Regions from separate parts of the Modicisalibacter sp. MOD 31.J genome, predicted to be linked through region 2. Evidence: predicted binding sites of a transcription regulator. Region 2 holds the regulator's gene; each other region holds the start of a gene.

Region 1 (5,244 bases), on a different contig from region 2:
CGACCGATACCTGGATGGATCGGCAGAGCGGTCAGCGCCAGGAGCGGACCGAGTGGCACCGGGTGGTGCTGTTCAACAAGCTCGCCGAAATCGCCCAGCAGTACCTCAAGAAGGGCGGCAAGGTGTACATCGAAGGCCGGCTGCAGACCCGCAAGTGGCAGGACCAGAACGGCCAGGACCGCTATTCGACGGAGATCGTCTGCAACGACATGCAGATGCTCGATTCGCGCGGCGGCGGCGACTTCGCCCCGCAGCAGCAGCCGGGCAACGCCGGCGGACAGCAGGGCGGTTACGGTCAGCAGGGCGGCAATTACGGCCAGCAGGGCGGCTATGGCAACAACGCGCCCCAGCAGCGTCCTCCGCAGCAGCCGCCGGCCCAGGGTGGTCAGCAAGGCGGCCAGCAGGGCGGCAACTATGGCGCCCCGCAGCCCGGCAGCTTCGATGACTTTGACGACGAGATCCCGTTCTAAACCAAGGTCGTCCTAAGGAAGCGCTGAACAAATAGGCGAGCGGGATGAAGCGCAAGGCGCCCGGCGCACAGGAACCGCAGCATATGGGGTATATGTGAGGATTCCGCGCACCGCGCAACGCAGCGATTCGCCCGTGCAGGCATTTGTGCAGTGTTTCCCTAACGCGCTCCCGACCCGTCGGCATTACCGGCGGGTTTTTTGTGGGGGCGCGTCGGCGACTTGAGCCCCAGCCGGCGTGCCAGGCGGTGCAGGTTGCCGCTGTCCAGCCCCAGGGTGCGAGCGGTGGCCGCCCAGTTGCCGTCGTGGGCATTCAGTGCCTCGTCGATATAGCGGCGCTGAAAGTCCTCGGTGGCCTGGCGCAGCACCGGCCAGTCGCCCCGGGTCGCGGGGACATCGGAGCCGGTCGCGGCAGAGCGCTCGGGCGGCGGCGTCGTCGCAGCCGGCTCGTCGGTGGGCAGATCGAGATGGTGGCGCTCGATGCGGATCACGGCCTGGCGGCGGCTGTCGGCGCCGTGGTCGCGGACCCGTTCACCGAGCCGTTCGCCGAGGGCGCGCAGGGCCGCCCGGCCCAGGGTGTGCTCCAGCTCGCGCACGTTGCCGGGCCAGTGCCAGGCGAGCAACGCGGCCTCGGCCTCGGCGGCCAGGCGCAGGTTGCTCACGCCCAGGCGGACCCGGTTGTCGGCGAGGAAGCTGCCGACCAGCAGCGGCATATCTTCGCGGCGCTCGCGCAGCGGCGGCACCTGCAGCGGGAAGGCGCCAAGGCGGTGGTAGAGATCCTCGCGGAAGCGTCCGGCGGCGGCCTCGGCGGCCAGATCGCGGTTGGTCACGGCGATCACCCGGACGTCGACACGCTGGACGCGCTCGCTGCCCAGCGGCTGGATCTCGCCTTCCTGCAGGGCGCGCAGCAGCTTGGGCTGCAGGGCCAGCGGCAACTCGCCGATCTCGTCGAGCATCAGGGTGCCGCCGTCGGCCATGGCAAAGTGGCCGCGGTGGTCCTGGATCGCGCCGGAGAAGGCCCCGCGGCGATGGCCGAACAGCTCGCTCTCGATCAGCGACTCGGGCAGGCTGGCGCAGTTGACCTGGACCAGCGGGCCGCGATGGCGCGCCGAGCGGGCGTGCAGGGCGCGCACTACCCGCTCCTTGCCGACCCCGGTCTCGCCCTGCAGCAGCACGCACATGTCGGTGGGCGCGACCAGGCGGATGGTCTCGTCGAGCCGCCGCATCGCCGGGCTGTTCCAGTGCATCGTCACCGGCGGCTGGCGCTCCTGATCGAGCGCCTCGCTGAGTCGCGAGCGGGTCTGGCTGAGCTGGCTGGCCAGGCGCAGGCAGGTGCCCAGCAGGCGGGCCTTGGCCAGCAGCTCCTCGTCGTCCAGCGTGGCGAGCCGGCCGGCCTCGAGGGCGTCCAGGGTCAGCACGCCGATCAACCGTTCGCCGTCGCGCAGGGCCACGCCCAGGCAGTCGTGGACCGCGCTCAGGTCCTCGTCGATCAGGCCGTCGAAGGGGTCGGGCAGCGGGCTGTCGGGCGGGAAGCGGCAGACCGCGGCGTGGCTGGCGATGGCCGCCAGGCGTGGATGAGCGTCGAGCGAGAAATGGCGGCCGCGCACGTCGGCCGGCAGGCCGAGCACGGCGACCGGCTGCAACCCGGCGTCGGTCGTCACCATCAGCGTGCTGGCGTCGGCCGGTGAATCGCCCACCAGGGTGGCGAGCAGGGTCGACCACCAGGGATGCAGGGTCTCGATCGGTTCGCCGTCGGCGAGCCGGGTGAGCAGCTCGCGCAGGGCGCGGTAGAACGGTGTCATTAAGACGCTCTTCAGCGGAATTTGTCGAAATGACAGCAAAATGGCTGTCGTTTGTACAGTCTCCGTGACTGGCGGTGGCCAACGGCCCGCGCCGGTGGTTGGAGCCGGCGGGCTCGGCGCCGCCGGTGGCGGGGGCTGGCGACACGGGGTGTGGCAGGGTGTCGCGGATGATCAAGGCACTGGCACGCTGGCACGGCGGTTGCTCTATCAGGATGTCACGCCATCTTTCAGGAGAATCATCCATGCTGACCCCGCAACAGGAACAGCTGGTCGCCGCCACCGCCCCCGTCGTCGCCGAGCATCTCGAGGCGATCACCGCGCGTTTCTATCCGCTGATGTTCGCGCGTTACCCCGAGGTCAAGGCCCTGTTCAACGCCGCCCACCAGGCCACCGGCAGCCAGCCGCGGGCCCTGGCCGGCTCGGTGCTGCGCTACGTGCAACTGCGCGGCGACCGTGAACAGGCCAAGGCGGCGCTGGCCCTGGTGGTCGGCAAGCACGTCTCGCTGGGTATCCGTCCCGATCAGTATCCGATCGTCGGCGAGTGCCTCATGGCAGCGATCGGCGAGGTGCTGGGCGATGCCGTCACCCCCGAGATCGCCGATGCCTGGCAGGCCGTCTACGAGGAGCTGGCCGGCCTGTTGATCGAGCTCGAGGCCGAGGCCTATGCCGAGTTCGCCGGTCGGCCGGGCGGCTGGAGCGGGACCCGGGTCTTCCGCGTCGCCGAGACCCGCGACGAGAGCGCCGAGATCCGTTCCTTCGTGCTCGCGCCCGAGGACGGTGGCCCCGTTGCCGACTTCCGCGGCGGCCAGTTCATCGGCGTGCGGCTGGTACTCGACGGCGAACCGGTCTACCGTCACTACAGCCTGTCGGCGGCCCCCAACGGCCGGACCTATCGGCTGTCGATCAAGCGCGAGCCCGGCGGCCGGGTCAGCGAGTACTTCCACGCCCACATGGGCGTCGGCGCCACGCTGGAACTGCTGCCGCCGGCCGGCGACCTGACCCTCGACGAAGGCCGTGAGCCGGTGATGCTGCTCAGCGGCGGGGTGGGCCAGACGCCGATGCTGTCGCTCGCCAACGAGGCGCTGGCCCAGGGCCGTGAGGTGACCTATGTGCACGCCGCTCGCGACGGCAGCGTACACGCCTTCGCCGACGAACTGGCCGCGCTCCAGGCCCGCTACCCGCAACAGCTCAGAACCGTGACGCTCTACGAGTCGCCGCGGGATGATGACGCGCCGGATCATGTTGGCCGCCTCGATCGCGAGCTGCTGGCGCGCCACCTGCCGAGCCCCGAGGCCCGCTGCTACATGGTCGGCCCCTACGGCTTCATGCGCAGCGTCGACGAGCAACTGGCCGAGTTGGGTGTGCCCGGGGCACAGCGTCGTTTCGAGACCTTCGGCCCCACCCGTCAGCTCTCGGCCTGACATGCCTCGGCGGTGATGGTGGTTGCCTATGCCCCTGATCGGTAAAAACCATCGTCGCCGCCATTGATTAGCGCTCTAATGGCTACCATATACTCTCTCGAGCCGACGATTTCACTGGCCAAGGAGAGACCATGGCATACCAGAGATTGCTGTCCCCGCTGCAGGTCGGGCGTCTGAGCCTGCCCAACCGGGTGATCATGGCGCCGCTGACCCGCGCCCGCACGCCGGACATGGTGCCGGGCGAGTTGCAGGCGACCTACTATGCCCAGCGTGCCGGGGCCGGGCTGATCATCAGCGAGGCCACCAACATCTCGCCCACCGCGCGCGGTTACGTCTATACCCCGGGCATCTATACCGATGCCCAGGAAGCGGGCTGGCGCAAGGTGGTCAAGGCGGTTCACGACGCCGGCGGGCGCATGGCGCTGCAGCTGTGGCACGTCGGCCGGGTATCGCACGACTCCGTGCAGCCGGGCGGCCAGCCGCCGGTGGCGCCGAGCGCGCTACGCGGTGAGGGCGCCCAGGCCTTCATCGAGTTCGCGGACGGCTCGGCCGGCCGCGCGCCGGCCAGCACACCGCGTGCCCTCGCGCTCGACGAGATCCCGGCGCTGATCGACGACTATCGCCAGGCGGCGCGACGCGCCAAGCGGGCCGGCTTCGACATGGTCGAGGTCCACGCCGCCAACGCCTACCTGTTGCAGCAGTTCCTCGCCACCGGGTCCAATCGGCGCACCGATCGCTATGGCGGCAGCGTGGTCAACCGGGCGCGGTTGCTGCTCGAGGTGGTCGATGCGGTGAGCCAGGTGATGGGCGCCGACCGGGTGGGCGTGCGCCTGTCGCCGTTCATCGAGATATTCGGCCTCTCCGACGACGAGCCGGAGGCGATGATGCACTATCTGGCCGAGCAGCTGTCGCTGCGCAAGATCGGCTACCTGCACATCAACGAACCGGACTGGACCGGCGAAGGCCCGCAGCTCAGCGACGCTTTCCGTCGCGACCTGCGCGAGCGTTTCCGCGGGGTGCTGCTGTATTGCGGCCATTACACCGCCGAGCGTGGCGAGGCGCTGATCGACAATGGCCTGGGCGACGCCGTGGTGTTCGGCCGGCCCTACATCGCCAATCCCGATCTGGTCGAGCGCTTCCGTCGCGACGCGCCGCTCAACACGCCCGATCCGGATACCTTCTACGGTGGCGGGGCCGAGGGTTACACGGATTACCCGAGCCTGGACTGATGCTCGCCATGCCCGCGGCAGGCCATGGGCTGTCCAGCGGCCTGGCTTGCCGCTATCCTGTGAGGCAGGACGCCGTATCGGGCGGTCCAAGCCCATTGGTTAGGAGGACTCACATGCAGATCAGGACGTTGCTGGCCGGTTCCGCGATGCTTGCCGTGCTGGCGGGTTGTGCCACCGGCACCCAGCAGGCCGCGTCGCCCCAGACGCCGGCGGCCGCCGAACAGGCGGCCGTCTACGAAGGGACGCTACCGTGTCGCAACTGCGCAGGGATCGACATCACCGTGGCCCTGCGTGGTGACGAGCAGGCCAGCGATGCCGAGCGCAC
Region 2 (5,244 bases):
GATTTCGCGCTGTCGCATCCCGGTGGCAGCCTGGGGCGCCGCCTGCTACTCAAGGTCGAGGACCTCATGCATACTGGCCAGCGCCTGCCCAGCGTGACGCTCGGCAGCCCGCTGCGCGACGCGCTGCTCGAGATCACCCGCAAGGGGCTGGGCTTCACCTGCGTGGTCGACGCCCGGGGCCGGTTGTGCGGCGTCTACACCGATGGCGACCTGCGCCGCACCCTCGATCAATACAGCGACCTGCATGCCCTGCGCGTCGACGACGTGATGACGCCAGGTGGCAAGCGCATTCGTCCCGACGTGCTCGCCGCCCAGGCGGTCAAGCTCATGGAGGACAACCGCATCACCGCGCTGGCGGTGGTCGACGCCGAGGACCGCCCGGTCGGTGCCCTGCACATGCACGACCTGCTGACCAGCGGCGTCATCTAGCCATCCGCCACGCGAGGCCAGTCGCGTCGTCACGCAATTCAAGGAGACACTCATGGTTCTCGACCCGCGCCTCAACCATCCCGCCCTCGTGGAGCGCGCCCGCCACGTGCGCCTGCTGGCGCTCGACGTGGACGGCGTGATGACCGACGGCCAGCTCTATTTCCAGGCCGACGGTCAGGAGACCAAGGCCTTCTCGACCCAGGACGGCCAGGGCATCAAGCTGCTGCGTCAGGCCGGTGTCGAGGTCGCGCTGATCACCGGGCGCGACTCGCCGATGGTCACCCGGCGCGCCGCGGCGCTGGGCATCGAGCACGTCTTCCAGGGCAGCGACGCCAAGCTCGACCTGCTGCGCCGCCTGATCCAGCGGCTCGGTCTGGCGATGCATCAGGTCGCCTACTGCGGCGACGACCTGCCCGACCTGGCGCCCATCAAGCGCGCCGGCCTGGGCATCAGCGTACCCAACGCCCCGCGTTATATCCGCGAGCATGCGCTCTGGGTGACCGATCGCGCCGGCGGCCACGGTGCCGTCCGCGAGATCTGCGACGGCCTGCTCGAGCTCCAGGGCCACTGGGCGTCGGTGCTCGACACCTACCTGCACGGCCAGGCCTGACATGGCGATGCGTCTCCCGCGCCTGTCGGCCAAGTGGTGGCTCGTGGTGCTGCTGATCGCGCTGGGCGGGGTGCTCTCGGTCATCGAACAGCGCGGCAGCGCGCCGCCCGGCCCGGTCCCCGAGGGCGAGACCGGCGAGCCCGACTACTACCTCGAAGACGCCGAGCTGACGCGCTTCGACAGCCAGGGCCAGGCCTACCAGCGCCTCGCCACACCGCGTCTCGAGCACACCCCGGGTGACGACGTGACCCGCCTCGACACCCCGGATGGGCGGCTCGTCGACGCCAAGGGCCGGGTCTGGTTCGCCACCGCCGACAAGGGTAGGCTGGAAACCGGCGGCAACCCGCTGATCCTGACCGGCGACGCCCAGCTCCAGACGCCCGGTGAAGGGTGGCGGATCAACAGCCAGACCCTGATCTACGATGCCGACCAGCGCCACGCCTGGAGCGACACCGAGACGGTGCTTCACAAGCACCGCCAGCGGGTCCGCGGCGAGCGCTTCGACGCCTGGATCGACACCGGCCAACTGCGCCTGGCCGGCGACGTCCACGGTTTTCACCCGCCGATCAGTCAACAGTGAGGATACCCATGCGAGCCTACCTCGCCGGACTCGGCCTGACCGCGCTGACCCTGCTCGCGCCATCGGCCATGGCGCTGGAGAGCGATGCCAGCCAACCCATCAACGTCGCCGCCGATCGCCTCGAGCTCGACGACCGCGCCGGCACCGCCGTCTACACCGGCAACGTCGACATGCAGCAGGGCAGCATGGTGCTCAAGGCCCACCGGGTCGAGATCGAACGCAACGACCAGGGCGAAGTGACCCGGGTCACCGCCACCGGCCAGCAGCAGCGCGCCTACCTCGAGCAGCGCCCGGCCCCCGATGACGAACTGGTCAAGGGCTGGGGCGACACCGTCGTCTACCATGCCGGGGCGCGCCGCGTCGAACTGATCGGCCACGCCGAGCTGCATCAGGCCAAGGACACCTTCAACGGCGCCTATGTCGAATACTATCTCGACAGTCGCAAGGTCCAGGCCCGCTCCAACGCCCAGGGCAGCCAGGACCAGCGCGTGCGCATGACCCTCACCCCCAAGTCGTCGCAATGACGAGCGCCGACAACCGAGGAGAATCGTCCGCGATGAAGACGCTCACCGCCAGCCATCTGGCCAAGAGCTACAAGAATCGCCGGGTGGTCCAGGACATCAGCCTGACCATCGGTCAGGGCAGCATCGTCGGCCTGCTGGGCCCCAACGGCGCCGGCAAGACCACCTCGTTCTACATGATCGTGGGGCTGGTGCGCGCCGACGCCGGCGAAGTGGCGATCGACGACCAGGACCTCAGCCGGGCGCCCATGCATCACCGGGCTCGCGCGGGGATCGGCTACCTCCCTCAGGAGGCCTCGATCTTCCGCAAGCTCTCGGTGGCCGACAACATCATGGCGATCCTCGAGACCCGCCGGGATCTCGACAAGGCCGCCCGCCGGACGCAGCTCGAGCACCTGCTCGAGGAGTTCCACATCGACCACATTCGCGACAACATGGGCATGAGCCTGTCCGGCGGCGAACGCCGCCGCGTGGAGATCGCCCGCTCGCTGGCCACCGAACCGGCCTTCATCCTGCTCGACGAGCCGTTCGCCGGCGTCGATCCGATCTCGGTGGGCGAGATCAAGGGCATCATCCGCCAGCTTCGCGACCGGGGCATCGGCATCCTGATCACCGATCACAACGTCCGCGAGACACTGGATATCTGCGACAAGGCCTACATCGTCGGCGACGGCCAGATCATCGCCGAGGGCGGCGCCGAGGCGATCCTCGCCAGCAAGAAGGTCCGCGAGGTCTACCTGGGCAACGAATTCCGCCTGTAGTCGCGACCGGCGCCGTCCCGCCCCTCCTGCCTCGGCGCCGCGTCCTGCAAGGCATCGCCGCTAGCCGGCCGCCGGAATAGTGGCACGGTTATTGCTTTAAGGCTTGCAAGCCTTTCGGCGTCAGGATAACGTGTCGACAAATTCTCTCGATGACGCTTCTTCGCCATGGCTATGAAACCCACGTTGCAGCTTCGGGTCGGCACCCAGTTGACCATGACGCCACAGCTGCAGCAGGCCATCCAGTTGCTGCAGCTGTCGACGCTGGACCTGCGCCAGGAGATCCAGCAGGCGCTCGAGTCCAATCCCATGCTCGAGATGGAGGAAGAGTTCGGCGAGACCACGTCCAGCGAACCGGCCGAGGATGACTGGAGCCAGGACATCCCCGACGAACTGAGCGTCGACAGCGACTGGTCCGATACCTATCAGGACCTCGCGCCGGCCGGCAGTCGCAGCGAGGATGGCCCCGACTTCGACCGCAACGCCGCCGGCGAGAGCCTTCAGGACCACCTGCTCTGGCAGCTCGACATGGCCGATCTCGACACCCGCGAGCGGCTGATCGCCGAGACCCTGATCGACGCGATCACCGCCGACGGCTATCTCGACGGCGAGCTCGACACCCTCGCCGAAGGACTTCGCGCCCAGGGCCTCGCCGGACTCCGCGCCAGCGACGTCGAGCAGGTCCTCTACCGTCTGCAACAGTTCGACCCGACCGGGGTGTTCGCCCGCGACCTGCGCGAGTGCCTGCTGCTCCAGCTCGGTACCCTGCCCGACGACACGCCGCTGCTGCCCCAGGCCAAGCGCCTGGTTCGCCAGTTCCTCGAAGCGCTCGCCGGTGACGATCGCAAGCTGCTCAAGCGGCGCCTGCGCCTCGAGGACGACCAGCTGGATTCGGTGATCGCCCTGATCCGCGCGCTCGACCCGCGCCCGGGCCAGGCCTTCGACGACAGTGCCAGCGACTACGTGATCCCCGACCTGCTCGCCCGTCGCGTACGCGACGGCTGGCGCATCGAGCTCAATCCGGAGGCGCTGCCACGGCTGCGCATCCAGCCCGACTACGCCGCCCTGATCCGCCGCGCCGACAAGAGCGACGACAATACCTTCATGAAGCAGCACCTGCAGGAGGCCCGCTGGCTGATCAAGAGCCTGTCGAGCCGCAACGACACCCTGCTCAAGGTCGGCCGCGAGATCATGACGCGCCAGCTCGACTTCCTCGAGCGCGGCGAGGAAGCCATGAAGCCCCTGATCCTCGCCGACATCGCCCAGGCCGTGGAGATGCACGAATCGACCATCTCGCGGGTGACCACCCAGAAGTTCATCCATACCCCGCGCGGCGTCTTCGAACTCAAGTACTTCTTTTCGAGCCACGTCGGCGGCGAAGGCGACGCGCACTCCAGCACCGCCATCCGCGCCCGGCTCAAGAAACTGATCGGCGAGGAGCCGCCGCGCAAGCCGCTTTCCGACAGCAAGCTGGTCGACCTGCTCGCCGAGGACGGCATCCAGGTCGCGCGACGCACCGTGGCCAAGTATCGCGAGGCCATGGGCATCCCCTCCTCCAGCGAGCGCAAGCGCCTCGCCTGAACACCGCGTCCCGCCCGGCACAGGGAAGGTGCCGCTCCCCGTCACCCCGCCGACACGCCCGCCCGCGAACGACAAATTTCACGCCTGCCTCTCGGGTAATCCCGCGGGGGTTTGCTAAGCTGCAAAAAGGGTTACAATCGAGCCACCACCCGCGGTAACAGGAGCGTGCCCATGCAAGCCAACATCACCGGCCATCACGTCGAACTGACGGATGCTCTGCGTGACTACGTCAACGAGAAACTCATGCGGCTGGAACGCCATTACGACAACATCACCACGGCCCAGGTGACGCTGTCGATCGAGAAGGAGCGTCAACAGGCCGCCTGTACCCTGCACGCCGCCGGTGCCGATCTGCACGCCGAAGCCGAGAATGCGGACATGTACGCCGCCATCGACGCGCTGGCCGACAAGCTCGACCGCCAGCTCGTCAAGCACAAGGAGAAGGCCCAGGCCCGCGCGCAAGGCGCCGGCGCCCGCTGACCCCTCCATCATGACACTGGAAGCCATCCTTCCCCCCGAGCGCACCCTGTTCGCGGTGCCCGGGGGGAGCAAGAAACGCGTACTGGAGTTCTTCAGTACCTTCATCGCGCAGAACACGCCCAGCCTCGACAGCCAGGAAGTCTTCAGCCGGCTGATCGGACGGGAACGCCTGGGCAGTACCGGCATCGGCAACGGTGTCGCCATTCCGCATGCGCGCAATCCGCACTGCAAGGCCCCGATCGCCGGCTTTCTGAAGCTCCAGGAGCCCATCGACTTCGATGCGGT
Region 3 (5,244 bases), on a different contig from region 2:
GTCGCCTCAGAGGGTGTTTACAAAGTCGGCGAGCGAAGGCAAGACAAGGCGAAATCGGCCGAAAAAGCGGAGTTTACAAGGGCTAAATGAGCATTTTTAGGCCGATTTTAACGCCGTATTGTCGAGCGCAGGCATTTTGTAAACACCCTCTCAGTTGGCGGGGTTGTTGGGGTTGGCGGGCAGATTAACGCTGGCACGCTGGACGTAGAGTGTCACCGGCGCACTGCGATGACGCACCTTGCCGTCGCCATCGAGCAGTTCGGCGCGCAGGGTGTGTTCGCCGCGATCCAGGTTGGTGAGCATGAAGGCACTGGTATGCAGGGCCGACTGGCTGACGTTGCCGTCGACGAGCAGGCGGACCTTGTGGTCCGGGCGCAGGTCGGGCTCGATATCGAGCATCACCTGGACGTTGCCGGCGGCGCCGGTGGGCAGGGTCTTGCCGTCCGGCGGCGAGGCGATGCGAAAGGTGGTATAGGGCATGAACGGCTGACCGATGGCTCGCCTCGACGACGACGTCTCGCGGCTCGGGGCCGCCGACGGCGTCGACGACGGACTGGCCGAGGGCACAACGGTCAGCGGCGCCAGGTCGACGCGCTGGGCGTCGTCCACCGGCCGGTCGGTGAAGACCACGTTGCCCTGGGCATCGGTCGTGCGATAGACCGTCGCCGCCTGGGCCATGCTCCATGCCAGCCCCATCACCAAGCCCACCGCGAGTAGACGCCGCATCATCGTCCCTGCCCTCTCTGCTCATTGTCCCGCCCGTACCGGCGCCGGACGGCGATCCTCCGGCAGTGTAACGCAAAACGCAAAAGGGGCCCGCCGTGGCGAGCCCCTTCGGTGCGGCTTGCGAGCAAGCCGGCGGAAGACGACCGGCACGACCCACGATAGACCATCGCGGGCCGGCCGAGGCCCTCAGCAGCTGTAGTAGAGGTCGAATTCGACCGGGTGCGTCGCCATGCGCAGGCGCTCGACTTCCTCGTCCTTCAGCTCGATGTAGGCATCGATCATGTCGTCGGTGAACACGCCGCCTTCGGTGAGGAAGGCACGGTCGTCGTTCAGGGCTTCCAGGGCCTGATCGAGGCTGTTGGCCACGGTCGGCACCTTCTTGCCCTCTTCCGGCGGCAGGTCGTAGAGGTTCTTGTCCATCGCGTCGCCCGGATGGATCTTGTTCTTGATGCCGTCGATGCCCGCCATCAGGATGGCCGCGAACGCCAGGTAGGGGTTGGCGGTCGGGTCGGGGAAGCGGCACTCGACGCGCTTGCCTTTCGGGCTGGACGTGTACGGGATGCGGATCGACGCGGAACGGTTGCGCGCCGAGTAGGCCAGCATGACCGGCGCCTCGAAGCCCGGTACCAGACGCTTGTAGGAGTTGGTCGAAGCGTTGGTGAAGGCGTTCAGGGCACGCGCGTGCTTGATGATACCGCCGATGTAGTAGAGGGCGGTCTCGGACAGACCGGCATAGCCGTCGCCGGCGAACTGGTTCTCGCCATCCTTCCAGAAGGAAGAGTGCACGTGCATGCCGGACCCGTTGTCGCCGACCAGCGGCTTGGGCATGAAGGTCGCGGTCTTGCCGTAGGCGTGGGCGACGTTGTGCACCACGTACTTGAGCTGCTGGACCTCGTCGGCCTTCTTGACCAGGGTGTTGAACTTGACGCCGATCTCGTTCTGGCCGGCGTTGGCCACTTCGTGGTGATGCACTTCCACCGCCTGGCCGATCGCTTCCAGGGTGTTGCACATCGCGCTGCGGATATCATGGAAGCTGTCCACCGGCGGGACCGGGAAGTAACCGCCCTTGACGCGCGGACGGTGGCCCAGGTTGCCGCCTTCGACGTTGGTGGCCGAGGTCGCCCAGGCGCCTTCTTCGGAGGTGATCTTGTACATGGCGCCGTCGATGTCGGCACGCCAGTGGACCTCGTCGAAGATGAAGAACTCGGGCTCCGGACCGAAGAAGGCGGTGTCGCCCAGGCCGGTGGAGTTCAGGTAGGCCTCGGCACGCTTGGCGATGGAGCGCGGGTCACGCTCGTAACCCTGCATGGTGGCCGGCTCGATGATGTCGCAGCGCAGCACCAGGGTCGCGTCTTCGGTGAACGGGTCGAGGAAGCCGGTGCCGTCCTCCGGGCGCAGGATCATGTCGGATTCGTTGATGCCCTTCCAGCCTTCGATGGAGGAACCATCGAACATCTGGCCGTCCTCGAAGAACTCGTCGTCGATAGCGCTGGCCGGAATCGTTACGTGCTGCTCCTTGCCCTTGGTATCGGTGAAGCGCAGGTCAACCCACTTGACGTCGTGTTCTTCGATCAGGGCGAGTGTCTTCTCAGACATGATGTCCTCCACAAATGAGCATTTCGGGCTCGAATCGATAGCTTGCGTGTCCAGCGTCGTTTTAGCACGCCGACCAAGGATTGCCTATGACGTGCCGTTCTGGCAAACCAAATGCAGACACCGTGCCAAAATGGCGCAACCGTTTCGCACGCCATCTGACAACCCCATGAAATCCCAGTGAAAATTCGACGCCAGCGGGGCCGGCACGGCGCCGCGGGAACGCGCCCGCTCGCGCCATCGGGGTGCACCCGACAGCTGCTCGCACCGCAAGAATGCAAAAAAGGCGTACCAGGCACCAACTTGGTGCATGCGGCGCGAGACGCCGCCTGGCCCGGCCCCTTGCCGGGAATGACCCCTCTCAGCCCGGGGGCCTCCGGAAAAATCACTCCCCACGATCTCGGAAATCAGCCAGCCGGGGCGTTGCAACCTTTTGAAACCGACGGCTACACTTGATTACATAACAAGAAACGCTATCAGGACACATGTGGGCCACGTCGGAGGGCAGCGGCCATCCGACGTCGAGGAAGCCGGCGGCCTGCGTCGATGTCACGGTAAACGGCCATTACCGGATTCAGGACGCCCTCCCTATGAACTCGTACAGCGTCATCATCGATTCCCGACGTGGCTACTTCCGCCTCGCCCGCTTTCTCGCGGCGATCGAGCAGAACGCCCAGGGCTTCGCGGGGCGCCTGGAGACCTGGCTGGTGATCGACAAGCCGCGCAACCGCATGGATCAGCTGGCGGAAGCGCACGGTGCCCGGCAACTGCTGCTACCGAGCCAGCCCCACGGCAAGCGGCTCAACATCGCGTCCAACCACAGTCAGTCCGACGTGCTGGTGTTCATCGACCCCGTCATCGACCTGCCGCCGGGCTGGCTGGATTTCCTCGAGCAGACCCTGTTTCACCAGCACTGGGACGTCACGGCCCTGGTGACGGAGGGCTGGTTCGCGACGCACTGGCTGCAGCGCCTGCACCGTCCCGGTGTCCGCGTACCGATGCTGGCCATGCGACGCATCTGGTTCGAGCGGGTCGGCGGCTTCGATCCCGAGCTGGAGGGCGGTGCCGAGCAGGACCTGTTGACCCGACTGAGGGCCTGTCACGCTCGCGTGCTGCAGCGCAAGCCATGGGAGGGGCAGCGCTCGGCCGGGTGAGACGCTGCCCGTTAGGGAAATGCTGAATAAATCGACGAGCGAGATGAAGCGCGAGGCGCATGGAACGCAGAAAACGAGACATAACATGAAGTTAGGCGAGTTTTCGAGTACCACGCAACGAAGCGATTCGCTCGCGCAGGCATTTATGCAGCGTTTCCTTAGCCGGCAAGCCTTTAGTCGACCCCTGACCACCGCGGGGCCGCCAGACGGTATGATGTTTCCGAGGTTAGTCGTGCGCGAGGCGCACAAGGAGAGGCTATCCATGAACGGTCTGAACCTGGCCCAGGACCTGGCCTGCCGCCTGCGTGGCCACTGGCGGCGCAGTCTGGTCGCGCCCCTGTGGGGACGCAGCGCGATCCTCGTCCTGCCCCGGGTGGTCGATGACGAGGCCACCGCCCGCCTGCCCCACCGTGCCCCCTGGTGCCTGGGGCGCGAGAGCTTCGAGCGGCTGCTGCTCAGCCTCAGCGACATCGCCCGGGTGGTCAGCCTGGCGACGGTCATGCAGCCCCATCACCAGCCACAGGCCTGCATCGCCCTGACCTTCGACGGCGCCTGGCGCGACGACCTCGACGCCGCCATGCCGCTGCTCGACCATTATGCGATTCCCGCCAGCGTCTTCGTCAGCAGCGGCCAGCTGCAGCGTGCCCGCGGCGACTGGCGCGCGGTGATCGGCGACGGGCTCTGGCAAGGGCCGCATGCCCGGCGCATCCACGACGCGCTGGGCGATGCCGGCCTGCCCCTGCCGCCGGCGCCCCCCGCGCAGCGGGACACCGCCTACAGCCGCGCCCTGCGCGGCTATCTGCAGCAGTTGGCGGGCGTCGCCGCCCACCGGCTGGAAGCGGTGACCGACTACCTGACCATCGAACTCGATCTGCCGCCGCCGCACATCGACCCCTTCAGCATCCGGCGGCTGGAGAACGAAGGCCTGATCCGCTTCGGCACCCGCGGCATCGGTGTCGCGGCCCTCGAGGGCCTGGACGACGAGGCGATACGCCGCCAGGTGCGGCGCTCACGTCTGGCGCTGGCGCGCCTGTGCCGGGAACCGCTGCAGGTGTTCGCCTACCCCGACCGCGACCCCTCGGCCCGGGTCCGCCGCATCGTCAGGGAGTGCGGCGTGACCATCGGCCTGGCTCGCCAGGGCGGCTGGCTATCGCACCGCGACGACCCGCTCTCGCTGCCGCGCATCCCGCTCTCGCAGCCGCTGGCCCAGAGTCCGGGGCGCTTGTTCGACTATCTGCTCGGCCAGTTGTGACACCCCGGCGGCCCGACGACCCGATGACCCGGCGCTTACGGGGAGCCGCCGGCGTCGCCCGCCTGCTCGATGATCCGGTAGACCCGCTCGCGCGCCTGACGGGCGTTGTCCGCCATTTCGCGCCGCAGCTTGAAGACCTCCGTGTAGACGTCGCCGGCACGGGCCGGATCGGCCTTCTCATCGCCATAGAGTTCGTACAGCGTTTCCATCCGCTCGTGCAGGCGTTCCATCAGCGGCTGCTGGGACTTGTAGAACTCGCCCTGGATCCGGCGAATCTGCCGACGCTGGTCATCGTTCAACAGGCGCTCGTCACCGAACGGCAGAGCACCGCCCATCATGCCCGGGCCATAGCCGCCACCCATCATGCCCGGGCCGTAGCCGCCACCCATCATGCCCGGGCCGTAGCCGCCGCCCATCATGCCGGGGCCGTAGCCGCCACCCATCATGCCGGGGCCGTAACCATCACCCATCATGCCGGGGCCGTAACCGCCCCCCATCATGCCCCCGTGGGCCAGGGCC
Region 4 (5,244 bases), on a different contig from region 2:
GGCCATGGACTCGCGCATCCTCGCCGCCCATTACGAGGGCCAGCGTACCGACCTCACGGTGGTCCGCAACGACGACGACGATCGTTTCTATACCCCGGACGGCCACAGCCTCGACCCGGCCTTCGACCGCTACCCCTTCAACGGGCATTATCGGATCAGTTCCTCCTTCAACCTGCGTCGCGTCAACCCGGTGACCGGGCGCGTCTCGCCCCACTACGGCACCGACTTCGCCATGCCCCGGGGCACGCCCGTGCGCGCGCCGGCCGACGGCCGCGTGGTCAAGGCCGCCTATCAGCGCGGCGGCGCCGGCAACTACCTGGTGATTCGTCAGGACAACGGCTACAAGACCCGCTACATGCACCTCTCCAAGACCCTGGTCAAGGAGGGGCAGCGCATCCACATGGGCGAGAAGATCGCCCTGTCGGGCAACACCGGGCGCAGTACCGGGCCCCACCTGCACTACGAGATCATCGTCAACAATCGCCCGGTGGATGCCATGCGCGTCAAGCTGCCCGAGAGCAAGAACCTGTCCGGCAAGGCGCTCGCGGCGTTCAAGAAGCAGTCCAAGGAGCTGCTGGCCAAGCTCGAGGATCGCGAGAACGGCCAGCTGGCGAAGGTATCCCCGTCGAAGCATCGTCCCGACGATATCTAACCCCTCGGTTCTGGATGACCAGCACGACGAGGCCCCGCCATGGCGGGGCCTCGTCGTCTCTGCCGCCACGCCACCCTGCAATCAGGCGGTGAACACCTCACCGTCGATGAAGCGGTCCGCCGCCATGGCGATATCGCCACGACTTCCCGGGAGCGTCCAGGGCCCGGCGTGAGCGCCCTCGCCACCCGGTTTGACATCACTGAGCGGGCACGACAGTGCCAGTTCATCCGCCGCCTGGCGGTACAGGTCGGGACGCACGCAGCCCGCGAGGGCCACCTCCAGATCGAGCGACGCGTCCAGGTGTCCCCAGCGCTGCATCTGAGCGGCATACCAGCGGGTCTGCGAGCGCCATGGAAAGTTGGCGGCGTGGCGGTGAAAGAGCGTCCTGCCCGACGACGAAGCCGTCTGAGTCGGCAGTCGCAAGCCCTCCTCGACCACCAGCGGCGAGACGTCCAGATAACCGCCCATGCACAACCGTCGCGCGGCCCGCTCGCGGTGCGCCGGCGTATCATCGAGCCAGGCACAGGCCGCGAGCAGGGCCCTCAGCAGAGCGCGGTGCGTCGCCGGGTAGCGGTCGGCCCAGGCCTCTCGCACACCGAGCACCTTCTCCGGACTGGCGCCCCAGATGGCGAAACTGTCGCACAGCACCACCCCCGAGCCGCGACTGACCGCCAGGCGGTTCCAGGGCTCGCCGACGCAGTAGCCGTCCAGGCGGCCCGCCTCGAGTTGACTGACCATCTGGGGCGGCGGTACCACCCGCAGATCGAGATCGCGATCGGGGTCGATGCCACCGGCGGCCAGCCAGTAGCGCAGCAGATAGCGATGCGACGAGAACGGGTAGACGTTGGCGAAGCGCAACGGTGCCTCGCCGGCCCGTTGGCGCGCCGCGACCACCCGCGCCAGGGCCCGGGCCTGTTCGAGTGGCGCGTCGAGTCCGTGCGGCGCCACGTCGAGCAGGCGCGCATGGAGTTCGGGCGAGACGGTAATGGCGTTGCCACCGAGATTGAGCGTCAACGCCGAGAGCACCGGGGTCGGCCGGCCATCCAGCCCCAGCGTCGACGCCAGCGGCATCAACGCCAGCATCTGGGCAGCGTCGAGCAGCCCCAGTTGCAGGCCGTCGCGCAGACTCGCCCAGGACGACTCGACGACGAGCGTCACCTCGAGCCCCTGCTCGGCGAAAAAGCCCTCCTCGAGTGCCACCACCAGCGGCGCGGCATCGTTGAGCGGCAACATGCCCAGCGTGACTTGCCGCCGCTCGGGCGCGGTGAACGGGCCATCGGCCGGGATCGCGTTCATGCCTGTCTCCTATGATGATTGCCTGCCGGTCGCGGCGAGCAGTTCCCGGGCAAGTTCGTGAAGGGTCATGCGCCGGTTCATGGCCGTCTTGCGCAAATACTGGTAGGCGGCTTCCTCGCCGATGCCGCGGTTTTCCATGATCAGACTCTTGGCCCGGTCGATCGTCCGCCGCTGAGTCAGGGTTTCCTGAGTACGGCTCAATTCGCCCTTGAGCGCGCGATGCGACTCGAAGCTGGCGATCGCCACGTTGACCATCGAGCGCACCAGCGCCGGCATCACGCTGTCGACGACATAGGCGCTGACCCCGGCCCGGGCGGCCTGTTGGGTGAGTTCCGGCGTTTCCTCCTCGGCCAGCATGATCATCGGCTTGGGATAGCGCTTGCCGAGCTGGCCCAGGTGCTCGAGGGTATCGCGCCCGGGCAGCGCCGCGTCGACGATCACCGCGTCCGGCTGCGTGCGCGCCATGGTCGCATAGAGATCGTCCTGCTCGTCGACGATGGTCACCACCTCGAACCCTGCCTCGGCCAGCGCCCGATCGAGCTCCCGGGACCGCTCGGCCTTGGCATCCACGATCAGAATCCTGATTGTCATGCCCCTTCCTCTGCTAGGGATGCCCTGCTTCCTCCGTCCATCCAGTCTTCATGCAGTAATCGCGCCAGCATGTCACCGCCCGATCGGGGCGTCTTATCGGCGCCGGCGTCTCGTCCGGGTGCATCGTTCGGGTGCAACTCCGGTCATGGGTGCCCCAAAGCGGCGCTCCACGACACCGGCGAGAGCCGCTTCGGCCGGCCCAAGCGCTTGAAATATCGCACCTCGCATCGATTGGCACGGCTTCTGCATCGGGGCTTGGCAGACTGACGTGGACCAGGCTTGCCTCGCGAGTACGAGTGCGTCGAACCCGGACCTTCAACGGCGAAGGCCCACGACTCCGTGTTCGAAACCACTCGATGAGGGCTGTCCCATGGACATTCGCAACAAGGCCAACAGGATCCGCCTGTTCAGTCTCAAGACCCCGCAAATGCGCGCCTTCCACCTCTCCTGGTTCGCCTTCCACATCTGCTTCTTCGGCTGGTTCGGCATCGCCCCGCTGATGGCGGTGGTGCGCGACGATCTCGGCCTGACCAAGACCCAGATCGGCAATACCATCATCGCCTCGGTGGCGATCACCGTCATCGTGCGCCTGGCGATCGGTGTGCTGTGCGACAAGATCGGCCCGCGCAAGGCCTACACCTGGCTGCTGTGCCTGGGCTCGCTGCCGGTGATGCTGATCGGTCTCGCCGACAGCTTCGAGAGCTTCTTCCTTGCCCGCCTGGCGATCGGCGCGATCGGCGCCTCGTTCGTGATCACCCAGTACCATACCTCGGTGATGTTCGGCCCCAACGTGGTGGGCACCGCCAACGCCACCACCGCCGGCTGGGGCAACCTGGGCGGGGGCACGACCCAGATCGTCATGCCACTGATCTTCGCCGCGGTGATGATGCTGGGCGTCGAGGAGACCCTGGGCTGGCGCCTGGCGATGGTCGTGCCGGGCATCGTGCTGTTCCTGACCGGCATCGCCTACTACCGCTTCACCCAGGACGCCCCGGACGGCAACTTCAGTGAGCTGCGTGAACGCGGCGAACTGCCGCGCAGCGAACGCGAATACAGCATGCGCAGCACCTTCGGCGCCGCCGCCAGGGATGTCCGCGTCTGGGCCCTGTTCGTGGTCTATGCGGCCTGCTTCGGGGTCGAACTGACCATCAACAACATCGCCGCCATCTACTTCTTCGACAATTTCGAACTCGACCTGGCCACCGCCGGCCTGATCGCCGGCCTGTTCGGCCTGATGAACCTGTTCGCGCGGACACTGGGCGGGGTGTTCTCGGATCTGTTCGCCCGCAATGGCGGCCTCAAGGGACGCGTGCGCTGGCTGTTCATCGCGATGTTCTGCGAAGGCATCGCGCTGATGGGTTTCGCCCAGATGGAGACCCTCGCCGTGGCCATCGGCATCATGCTGGTGTTCAGCCTCTTCACCCAGATGGCCGAAGGTGCCACCTTCGGGGTCGTGCCCTTCATCAACAAGAAGGCGCTGGGAGCGGTGGCCGGCATCGTCGGTGCGGGCGGCAACGCCGGGGCGGTGGCCGCCGGCTTCCTGTTCCGCGCCGAGACGCTGACCTACCAGCAGGGCCTGCTCTACCTGGGCATGGCGGTGATGGTTGCCGCCTTCTTCACCTTCCTGGTGCGCTTCTCACCGCAGGTGCTGGCCGAGGAAGACGCGGCCTACCGCGCGGCCGCCGACGGCGAGGCCGCCCCCGGCGCGTTGTCGCTGCGCTGAATTCCCGATCCTGCCACGCCGGCCCGCTCCGCAACGCTGTTCCACCTGCAGGCGGCGGGCTATCGGTGGCGCTGCGACGCCGACGCCCCGGCACGTGACCGGGCGTCGGCGAACCGGGGTGGTCAAAAAGCACTAGACCTTTGATGCATTTACAGATTTTTCCTCATCTCGCCCAATCGAAAGCACGGCGCACGGTTTCCGGCTTCCCGCCATGCTCGGCCGCGCCGCCGTCATAAAACGATAAAACGCGATTCGCGACGCAGGAGTAGCCCTTCAATGAACAGAATCTGGATCAAAACCCTGGCATCCTGCGGGGCGCTGAGTGCCGCACTACTCGCCTCGCCCGCCCTTGCCAAGGACGTCAGCGCTTGTCTGATCACCAAGACGGATACCAACCCCTACTTCGTGACCATGAAGAAGGGCGCCGAACAGACGGCGAAAGAACTGGGAGTCGATCTGACAACCTATGCCGGCACGTACGACGGCGACAACCAGAACCAGGTCGCCGCCATCGCATCCTGCATCGACGAGGGCGTCGACGGCATTCTGATCACCCCGTCCGATACCAAGGCGATCTTTCCGTCGATCGGCAAAGCGCGTCAGGCCGGGATCATGGTCATCGCGCTCGATACCAAGCTGCAACCGGCCAGCGCGGCCGACGCGACCTTCGCCACCGACAACGTCCAGGCCGGCAAGCTGATCGGCGAATGGGCCAGGAAACGTGTGGACGACGAGAAAGCCCGTATCGCCTTTCTGGATCTGGCCGTCAGCCAGCCGTCGGTGGGCGTGCAGCGCGACCAGGGCTTCATGCAGGGCTTCGGCATCGACGTCAAGGACCCGAACAAATGGGGTGACGAAACCGATCCGCGCATCGTCGGCCACGACGTGAGCTACGGCGCCGAGGATCGCGGGCGCAAGGCCATGGAAAACCTGCTGAAGAAGGACTCGAGCATCAATCTGGTCTATACCATCAACGAACCCG

What was found. Region 2 encodes sigma-54, which starts transcription at its own class of promoters, with help from an activator protein. Its sites were predicted from a motif close to TGGCACNNNNNTTGCTNT; they were not measured.
Region 1: hmpA (NO-inducible flavohemoprotein) is a predicted target of sigma-54. The motif match lies at 2,458-2,475, and genes of this name have one in related genera.
Region 3: glnA (glutamate--ammonia ligase) is a predicted target of sigma-54. The motif match lies at 2,433-2,450, and genes of this name have one in related genera.
Region 4: KGR00_RS15330 (ANTAR domain-containing protein) is a predicted target of sigma-54. The motif match lies at 2,589-2,606, and genes of this name have one in related genera.

Annotation. Positions count from the first base shown of each region.
Region 1 is NZ_JAGXFF010000005.1:547,726-552,969, reverse strand. Features, by position in the region: gene ssb (single-stranded DNA-binding protein) at 1-470, shown strand, start outside; gene norR (nitric oxide reductase transcriptional regulator NorR) at 629-2,269, opposite strand; gene hmpA (NO-inducible flavohemoprotein) at 2,512-3,690, shown strand; gene KGR00_RS19530 (alkene reductase) at 3,822-4,919, shown strand; gene KGR00_RS19525 (copper resistance protein NlpE N-terminal domain-containing protein) at 5,033-5,244, shown strand, end outside.
Region 2 is NZ_JAGXFF010000001.1:1,164,773-1,170,016, reverse strand. Features, by position in the region: gene KGR00_RS05200 (KpsF/GutQ family sugar-phosphate isomerase) at 1-429, shown strand, start outside; gene KGR00_RS05195 (HAD family hydrolase) at 482-1,039, shown strand; gene lptC (LPS export ABC transporter periplasmic protein LptC) at 1,041-1,619, shown strand; gene lptA (lipopolysaccharide transport periplasmic protein LptA) at 1,628-2,143, shown strand; gene lptB (LPS export ABC transporter ATP-binding protein) at 2,176-2,901, shown strand; gene KGR00_RS05175 (RNA polymerase factor sigma-54) at 3,067-4,479, shown strand; gene raiA (ribosome-associated translation inhibitor RaiA) at 4,651-4,959, shown strand; gene ptsN (PTS IIA-like nitrogen regulatory protein PtsN) at 4,970-5,244, shown strand, end outside.
Region 3 is NZ_JAGXFF010000003.1:673,800-679,043, reverse strand. Features, by position in the region: gene KGR00_RS13670 (DUF4124 domain-containing protein) at 151-729, opposite strand; gene glnA (glutamate--ammonia ligase) at 913-2,322, opposite strand; gene KGR00_RS13660 (hypothetical protein) at 2,910-3,473, shown strand; gene KGR00_RS13655 (polysaccharide deacetylase family protein) at 3,736-4,725, shown strand; gene KGR00_RS13650 (hypothetical protein) at 4,761-5,244, opposite strand, start outside.
Region 4 is NZ_JAGXFF010000004.1:303,462-308,705, reverse strand. Features, by position in the region: gene KGR00_RS15340 (peptidoglycan DD-metalloendopeptidase family protein) at 1-652, shown strand, start outside; gene KGR00_RS15335 (CmpA/NrtA family ABC transporter substrate-binding protein) at 734-1,948, opposite strand; gene KGR00_RS15330 (ANTAR domain-containing protein) at 1,958-2,539, opposite strand; gene KGR00_RS15325 (MFS transporter) at 2,910-4,262, shown strand; gene KGR00_RS15320 (sugar ABC transporter substrate-binding protein) at 4,539-5,244, shown strand, end outside.